One region of the Thalassobaculum sp. OXR-137 genome, then DNA from elsewhere that is predicted to be linked to it. Evidence: predicted binding sites of a transcription regulator. Region 1 holds the regulator's gene; the other holds the start of a gene.

Region 1 (3,406 bases):
GGGGGCTGTCCAGGACCTCGTGAGGGACGCCGGGACCACGATCCTGGATCGCCCCCGGCGGTGCCGGGTCCGTCCAGGAAGTTGGGTTGAGTTCGTTCGGGTAGAGTTCGTTCGGATCGAGTTAGTTCGGATTGGGTTGGTCCGGGGACCGCTGGGATGCGGCCGTTCCCGGATCGGGCATCACCCACATCAGCACCAGCAGCAGCGGCAGGCCCAGCAGGGCGAGACCGGCGGTGATGGTGAAGAACAGGGCCCAATCGCCGCCCAGACTGTCGACGATCATTCCGGCGGAGGACGCGAACCAGATCCGCGCCAGGTTCCCCAGGGAGTTCAGCAGCGCATATTGGGTCGCCGAGAAGGCGGTGTTGCAGAGCCCGGCCAGATAGGCGACGAAGGCCACGGTCGCCAGACCGCCGGTGAAGTTGTCGGCGACCACCGCCAGGGCGAAAACCTCCATGTCCTGTCCGGCTCCGGCCAGATAGGCGTAGGCGAGGTTGGTTGCGGCGGCGGCCAGGCCGCCCACCAACAGCGCGCGGAACACGCCTGCCACGCGGACCAGCACGCCGCCGGCGAAGACCCCGAGGCAGACGGCGGCCAGTCCGAAGACCTTGGTCACGTCGGCGATCTGGGTCAGCTCGAAGCCCAGCTCCCGGTAGAACACGCCGGACATCCGGCCGAGCAGGGCGTCGCCGAACTTGAAGACGAAGATGAAGACCAGGATCAGCAGCCACCAGTCCCGGGTCGCGAAGTCGGCGAGCGGGTCGAACACCGCCTCTCGCAGCCAGATCCAGGCGCGGCCGAGCGCCGACGTCCCGGCATCCGGTTCGGCCCTCGGCAGGGGGTCGCGGCGCTCCGGTTCGGGCGCCATGAGGGTCGCGGCGACGGCGATCAGCAGGGTGCAGGCCAGGATCAGGTAGGTCGCGTTCCAGCCCAGGCTGGCGGCCAGATACAGCCCGCCGGCCCCGCCAACCAGGGTGCCGCCCAGATGCCAGCCCCAGATCGCGACCGCGGATCCGGCACCGAACTCGTCGGGCTTCAGGATGTCCACCCGGTAGGCGTCGATGACGATGTCCTGGGTGGCGGAGACGAAGGCGACGAAGACGCAGGCCAGCGCCACCATCGAGACGTCGGATGTCGGATCGGTCAGGCCGAGAAAGACGATGGCGGCGATCAGCAGGAGCTGGGTCAGCAGCGCCCATCCCCGCCGCCGGCCCAGCCGGTCGGTCAGGCCCGGCAGGCGCAGCCGGTCGACCAGCGGCGCCCACAGGAAGTTGATCGCGTAGGCGGTGGTGGCGAGGCTGAACAGGCCGACGCTGGAGCGCGAGAACCCGGCATCGGTCAGCCAGATCGACAGGTTGGAATACACCAGCGGCGCCGGCAGGCCCGAGGCGAAGCCGAAGATCAGGATGATGAGCATCCGGCGGTCGAGATAGACCCGGATGCCGTCGGTCCAGGAGGTGCGTTCAGCCGCCATACCGATCAGGTATCTGAGTCGCCGCGGCTTGCCCATAGGTAATAGCGCCGGGCAGGCGGCGCGGCGACGGATGGTGCCGGATCAGGCGGCGGCGTTGGCGTCCAGTGCGTAGCCGGCGGAGCGCACCGTGCGGATCACGTCGTCGTCGTTCTCGCTGTTCAGCGCCTTGCGCAGCCGGCGGATATGGACGTCCACCGTGCGCGGCTCGACATAGACGTCCGGACCCCAGACCGTGTCGAGCAGCTGCTCGCGCGAGAACACCCGGCCCGGATGCTCCAGGAAATGGCGCAGCAGGCGGAACTCGGTGGGGCCGAGATGGATGTCGCGCTCGCTGCGCTTCACCCGGTGCGCCGCCAGATCCATGGTCAGGTCGGCGAAGCGCAGGATCTCGTCCTCGGTGGAGGGGCGCGCCCGGCGCATCACCGCGCGGACCCGGGCGATCAGCTCGGCCGGACTGAACGGCTTGGTGATGTAGTCGTCGGCCCCGGAATTCAGGCCCCGGATCCGATCGCCTTCCTCGCCGCGGGCGGTGAGCATGATGATCGGGATGTTCTTCAGGTCCGGTGCCCGGCGCAGCCGCCTGCAGGCCTCGATGCCCGAGAGCAGGGGCAGCATCCAGTCCAGCAGGATCAGGTCGGGGCGGCGTTCCGCGGCGACCAGCATGGCCTCCTCGCCGTCCCCCGCGTCGATGACGCGGAAGCCTTCGCGTTCCAGGTTGTAGCGCAGCAGGGTGACGATCGGCGCTTCATCCTCGACGATCAGGATCAGTGGTTTCATGGGGTCGGTCACTCTTTACTCGGACGATCCATCGGAAAGCTCCTCCGGCTTGACGACGGCGAAGCTGCTGTTGTCCCCCTTCGGCCGATTGCCTTCCAGGCGGCGGCCGGTCTCCTCGAAATAGACGGTTTCGGCGATGTTGGTGGCGTGGTCGCCGATCCGCTCGATGTTCTTGGCCACGAAGAGCAGATGCGCGCAGGCGGTGATGTTGCGCGGATCCTCCATCATGTACGTCAGCAGCTCCCGAAAGAGGCTGGTGTACATCTGGTCGATCTCTTCGTCGCGCTGCCAGGCGACCATCGCGCGCTCCACGTCGCGCTGGGTATAGGCGTCCAGCACGTCGGTGATCACCCGGTGGGTCAGCCGGCCCATGCGGGCGATGCCGTTGATCGGCCCGACCTCCGGAAGCTGCGACAGGGCCGAGGCCCGCTTGGCCACGTTGGTGGCGTAGTCGCCCATGCGCTCCAGGTCGTGGGAGATCTTCAGCGCCGACAGGATCTGGCGCAGGTCGTGGGCGACGGGCTGGCGCAGGGCCAGCATCCGCAGGGTCAGCGCCTCGACCTGATCCTCCAGATCGTCGATCGCCTTGTCGGCCTCGACGCACTGGGCGGCCAGCGCGTCGTCGCGTTTGGCGATCGCCTGGATGGCGTTTGACAACTGGGCTTCGACGAGCCCGCCCATGCGGGAAATTGCCGACCGCAAGCCGTCCAGTTCCTCGTCGAACGAGGATACGATGTGGCTGTCGGACATGGTTCAGACCTCCGGTAACGGGTGACGTGCCGCGGCCGCCGATCGGGCCGCGGATTAGCCTTCGAGCCTATCCGAAACGTCCGGTGATGTACCCTTGGGTCCGGCTGTCGACGGGGTTGGTGAAGATCGCCTCGGTCTCTCCGACCTCCACCAGGTCGCCCAGGTGGAAGAACGCGGTGCGCTGGGACACGCGGGCGGCCTGCTGCATCGAGTGGGTCACGATGACGATGGTGAAGTTCTCCCGCAGCTCGTCGATCAGCTCCTCGATGCGGGCCGTGGCGATCGGGTCGAGGGCCGAGCACGGCTCGTCCATCAGGATCACTTCCGGATTCACCGCGATCGCCCGGGCGATGCACAGGCGCTGCTGCTGGCCGCCGGACAGACCGGTTCCCGGCTGGTCCAGGC
Region 2 (3,406 bases), 2.1 Mb from region 1:
CATCAGCACCACCGACTGGGCGGCCGAGCCGCCGAGATCGAGGCCGATGAACCCGTCGCTGAAAACCTTGTAGACCAGGATCTGAGTGGCGCCCGCCGGGCCGCCCTCGGTCGTGGCGTGGATGATGCCGAAGGTGTCGAAGAAGGCGTAGACCACGTTGACCACCAGAAGGAAGAACGTGGTCGGCGACAGCAGCGGGAAGATGATCGTCCAGAACCGCTTGAACGGACCGGCGCCGTCGATCGCCGCCGCCTCGATCAGCGAGCGCGGGATCGCCTGCAGGCCGGCGAGGAAAAACAGGAAATTGTAGCTGATCTGCTTCCACGAGGCGGCGATGACCACCAGGATCATCGCATCGCCGCCGTCGAGATAGTGGTTCCAGTCATAGCCCAGGCCGCGCAGCAGATAGGCATTGATGCCGACCACCGGGTTGAACATGAAGAACCAGAGCACGCCGGCCACGGCCGGGGCGACGGCATAGGGCCAGATCAGCAGCGTCTTGTAGGCGGTCGCCCCCTTGATCGTGCGGTCGGCCATCACCGCCAGCAGCAGGGCCAGCGACATCGAGGCGAAGGCGACGGAGAAGCTGAAGACCACCGTGTTCACGAACGCGTCGAGATACAGCGGGTCGGAGAACAGGGCCTCGAAATTCTCGAACCAGACGAATTCCGTCGACAGGCCGAAGGCGTCCTCCACCAGCAGGGACTGGTACAGGGCCTGCACCGCCGGCCAGATGAAGAAGATCAGTGTCACCGCGAGCTGTGGCAGCAGCAGCAGGTAGGGCAGCCACAGGTTCCGGAACGTCACCCGCTTGATCAAATCTCACCCCCGAGGCGTAAGGCGAGGCCGGCACGCGCGGCGCCGGCCCCCCGTTGTGTTCAGGCACGCCGAGGCGTGCGGCCAGGACCGACGGTCAGTCGTTGGCCTTCTCGAACTTGCGGAGCAGCGCGTTGCCACGTTCCACCGCGGTGTCCATGGCCTCCTTGGCGGTCTTCTGACCGGCCCAGAGCGCTTCCATCTCCTCGTTGATCACGTCGCGGACCTGCACGAAGTTGCCGAAGCGGATGCCCTTGGAGTTCGGGGTCGGCGTGTTCAGGCTGAGCTGCTTGATCGCCGTGTCGGTGCCCGGGTTCTTGTCGTAGAAGCCCTGCTTCTTGGACAGCTCGTAGGCGGCCGTGGTGATCGGCACGTAGCCGGTCTCCTGGTGCCAGCGGGCCTGCACCTCCGGCGAAGAGATGTAGTTGAAGAACTCCGCCACGCCCTTGTACTCGGCCGCCGGCTTGCCCTGCAGCACCCACAGGGTGGCGCCGCCGATGATCGAGTTCTGCGCCTTGTCGGCCACGTCGGTGTTCAGCGGCAGCATGGTCTGGTCGAAGGTGAACTTGGCCTGCTGAACCATCGAGCCGTAATAGGCCGAGGAGTTCATCCACATGCCGCATTCGCCGTTGGTGAACATCGGCAGGCTCTCGCCGCGCCGGCCGCCGTACTGGAACAGCTTCTTCTCGCTGCTGTCGGCGATCTTCTGCAGGGTGTTCACGACGTTGTCGTTATTGAACACGAACTCGGTGTCGAGACCGGCGAAGCCGTTCTCCTTGGTGCCCATCGGGATGTTGTGCCAGGCCGAGAAGTTCTCGACCATCACCCAGGACTGCCAGCCGAAGCTGAAGCCGCACTTCATGCCGCTGTCGACCAGCTTCTGCGAGGCGTCGAACACCTCGGTCCAGGTCGACGGCACCTCGGTCACGCCGGCCTTTTCCAGCGCGTCCTTGTTGTACCACATGACCGGCGTGGAGCTGTTGAACGGCAGGGACAGCAGCTTGTTGTCCGGCGTGGTGTAGTAGCTGACCACGGCCGGCAGGTAGTCGTCCTGATTGAACGGCGTGTTGGTGTCTTCCATCAGCTTGTAGACCGGATAGACGGCGCCTTCGGCCGCCATCATCGTCGCCGTGCCGACCTCGAACACCTGCACGATGTGCGGCTGCTGCTTGGCGCGGAACGCCGCGATGGCCGCCGTCATGGTCTCGGTGTAGGTGCCCTTGTAGACCGGCACCACCTTGAACTCGGACTGCGAGGCGTTGTAGCCCTCGGCCATCTCGTTCACGAGCTCGCCGTTGCGGCCGCCCATGGCGTGCCACCACTGGATTTCGGTGGCGGCGATCGCCTCGCTCGCCATGGACAGCGCGAAGGCGCCCGCCATGCCGGCGATGATCATCTTGGAGTTGAACATGCTCTTCCCCCGGGTGAGGTTGCTTTTCATTGGCGACATAGCCAATGCCGAGCTGGCGGGACGGGGGTCGCGAAAGCGGTGGGGCCCCGGATGCACAGCAGGAACTCGGCACGCCGCAGGCATATCTTAGAGACAATTACGGCAACATGACACTTTCATGACCATCCGGTTACGTGCTTGCCAGATAACGGATAATCGCCACTGAATGACGAAGGCCGATCCCAGAGAAGGAACAATCCCATGCGCCGCTCCCTCGCCCTTGTGACCGTCCTCGCCGGCCTGTCGGCGGCCCCCGCGCTCGCCATCGACATTCACGGACACCGCGGCGCGCGCGGCCTGCTGCCGGAGAACACCCTGCCCGCCTTCCGCGAGGCGATCGCGCTGGGCGTCGACATTCTGGAGCTGGATACCGGGATGACCTCCGACGGGGTGGTGGTCGTGCTGCACGACACCGGCCTGTCGCCCGACCTCACCCGGATCGGCGGCGCCTGGATCGACGCGCCGATGCTGGTGCGGGCCATGACCCATGCCGAGCTGCAGGGTGCCGATGTCGGCCGGATCCGGCCGGGCAGCAAGACGGCGGAGCGCTTCCCCGACCAGACCCCGGTGGACGGCACGCCGGTGCCGACTCTGGCCGAGGTGCTGAGCCTGGCGACGGCGGAAGGCGCGCCCGGGCTGCGCTTCAACATCGAGACCAAGCTGTCCCCCCTCAAGCCGGACGACACCGCGGACCCGGAGACCTTCGCCAAGGCGGTGGTCGCCGTGATCCGCGACGCCGGGGTGGCGGATCGGGCGATCGTCCAGAGCTTCGACTGGCGCACCCTGGCGGTGGTCAAACGCATCGCGCCGGAGATCCGGACCTCCTACCTGACGGCGGAGCGCAACTGGCTGAACAACGTGCAGGCCGGACGGCCGGGCGCCTCGCCCTGGCTGGGCGGGCTCGACATCGACGATGTCGGCGGCTCGGTGCCCCGCGCCATCGCCTCGCTGAAGGGCGATATCTGGTCCCCCTATTACCGCGACGTCACCGCCGAGGAGGTGAAGGAGGCGCAGGCGCTGGGGATCGAGGTGCATGTCTGGACGGTGAACGACGCCGCCCAGATGAAGGAGTTGGCGGAGATGGGCGTGGACGGCATCATCACCGACTATCCGAACGTCGCCATCGACGCGGTGCGCCGC

What was found. Region 1 encodes PhoB, which activates phosphate uptake and scavenging genes when phosphate is short. Its sites were predicted from a motif close to TNTCATAAAACTGTCA; they were not measured.
Region 2: ugpB (sn-glycerol-3-phosphate ABC transporter substrate-binding protein UgpB) is a predicted target of PhoB. The motif match lies at 2,375-2,390, and genes of this name have one in related genera.

Annotation. Positions count from the first base shown of each region.
Region 1 covers NZ_CP139715.1:1,120,035-1,123,440, forward strand. The annotation lists gene T8K17_RS05300 (AmpG family muropeptide MFS transporter) at 122-1,474, opposite strand; gene phoB (phosphate regulon transcriptional regulator PhoB) at 1,556-2,251, opposite strand; gene phoU (phosphate signaling complex protein PhoU) at 2,267-3,001, opposite strand; gene pstB (phosphate ABC transporter ATP-binding protein PstB) at 3,069-3,406, opposite strand, start outside.
Region 2 covers NZ_CP139715.1:3,190,158-3,193,563, reverse strand. The annotation lists gene ugpA (sn-glycerol-3-phosphate ABC transporter permease UgpA) at 1-819, opposite strand, end outside; gene ugpB (sn-glycerol-3-phosphate ABC transporter substrate-binding protein UgpB) at 914-2,227, opposite strand; gene T8K17_RS15045 (glycerophosphodiester phosphodiesterase) at 2,468-3,406, shown strand, end outside.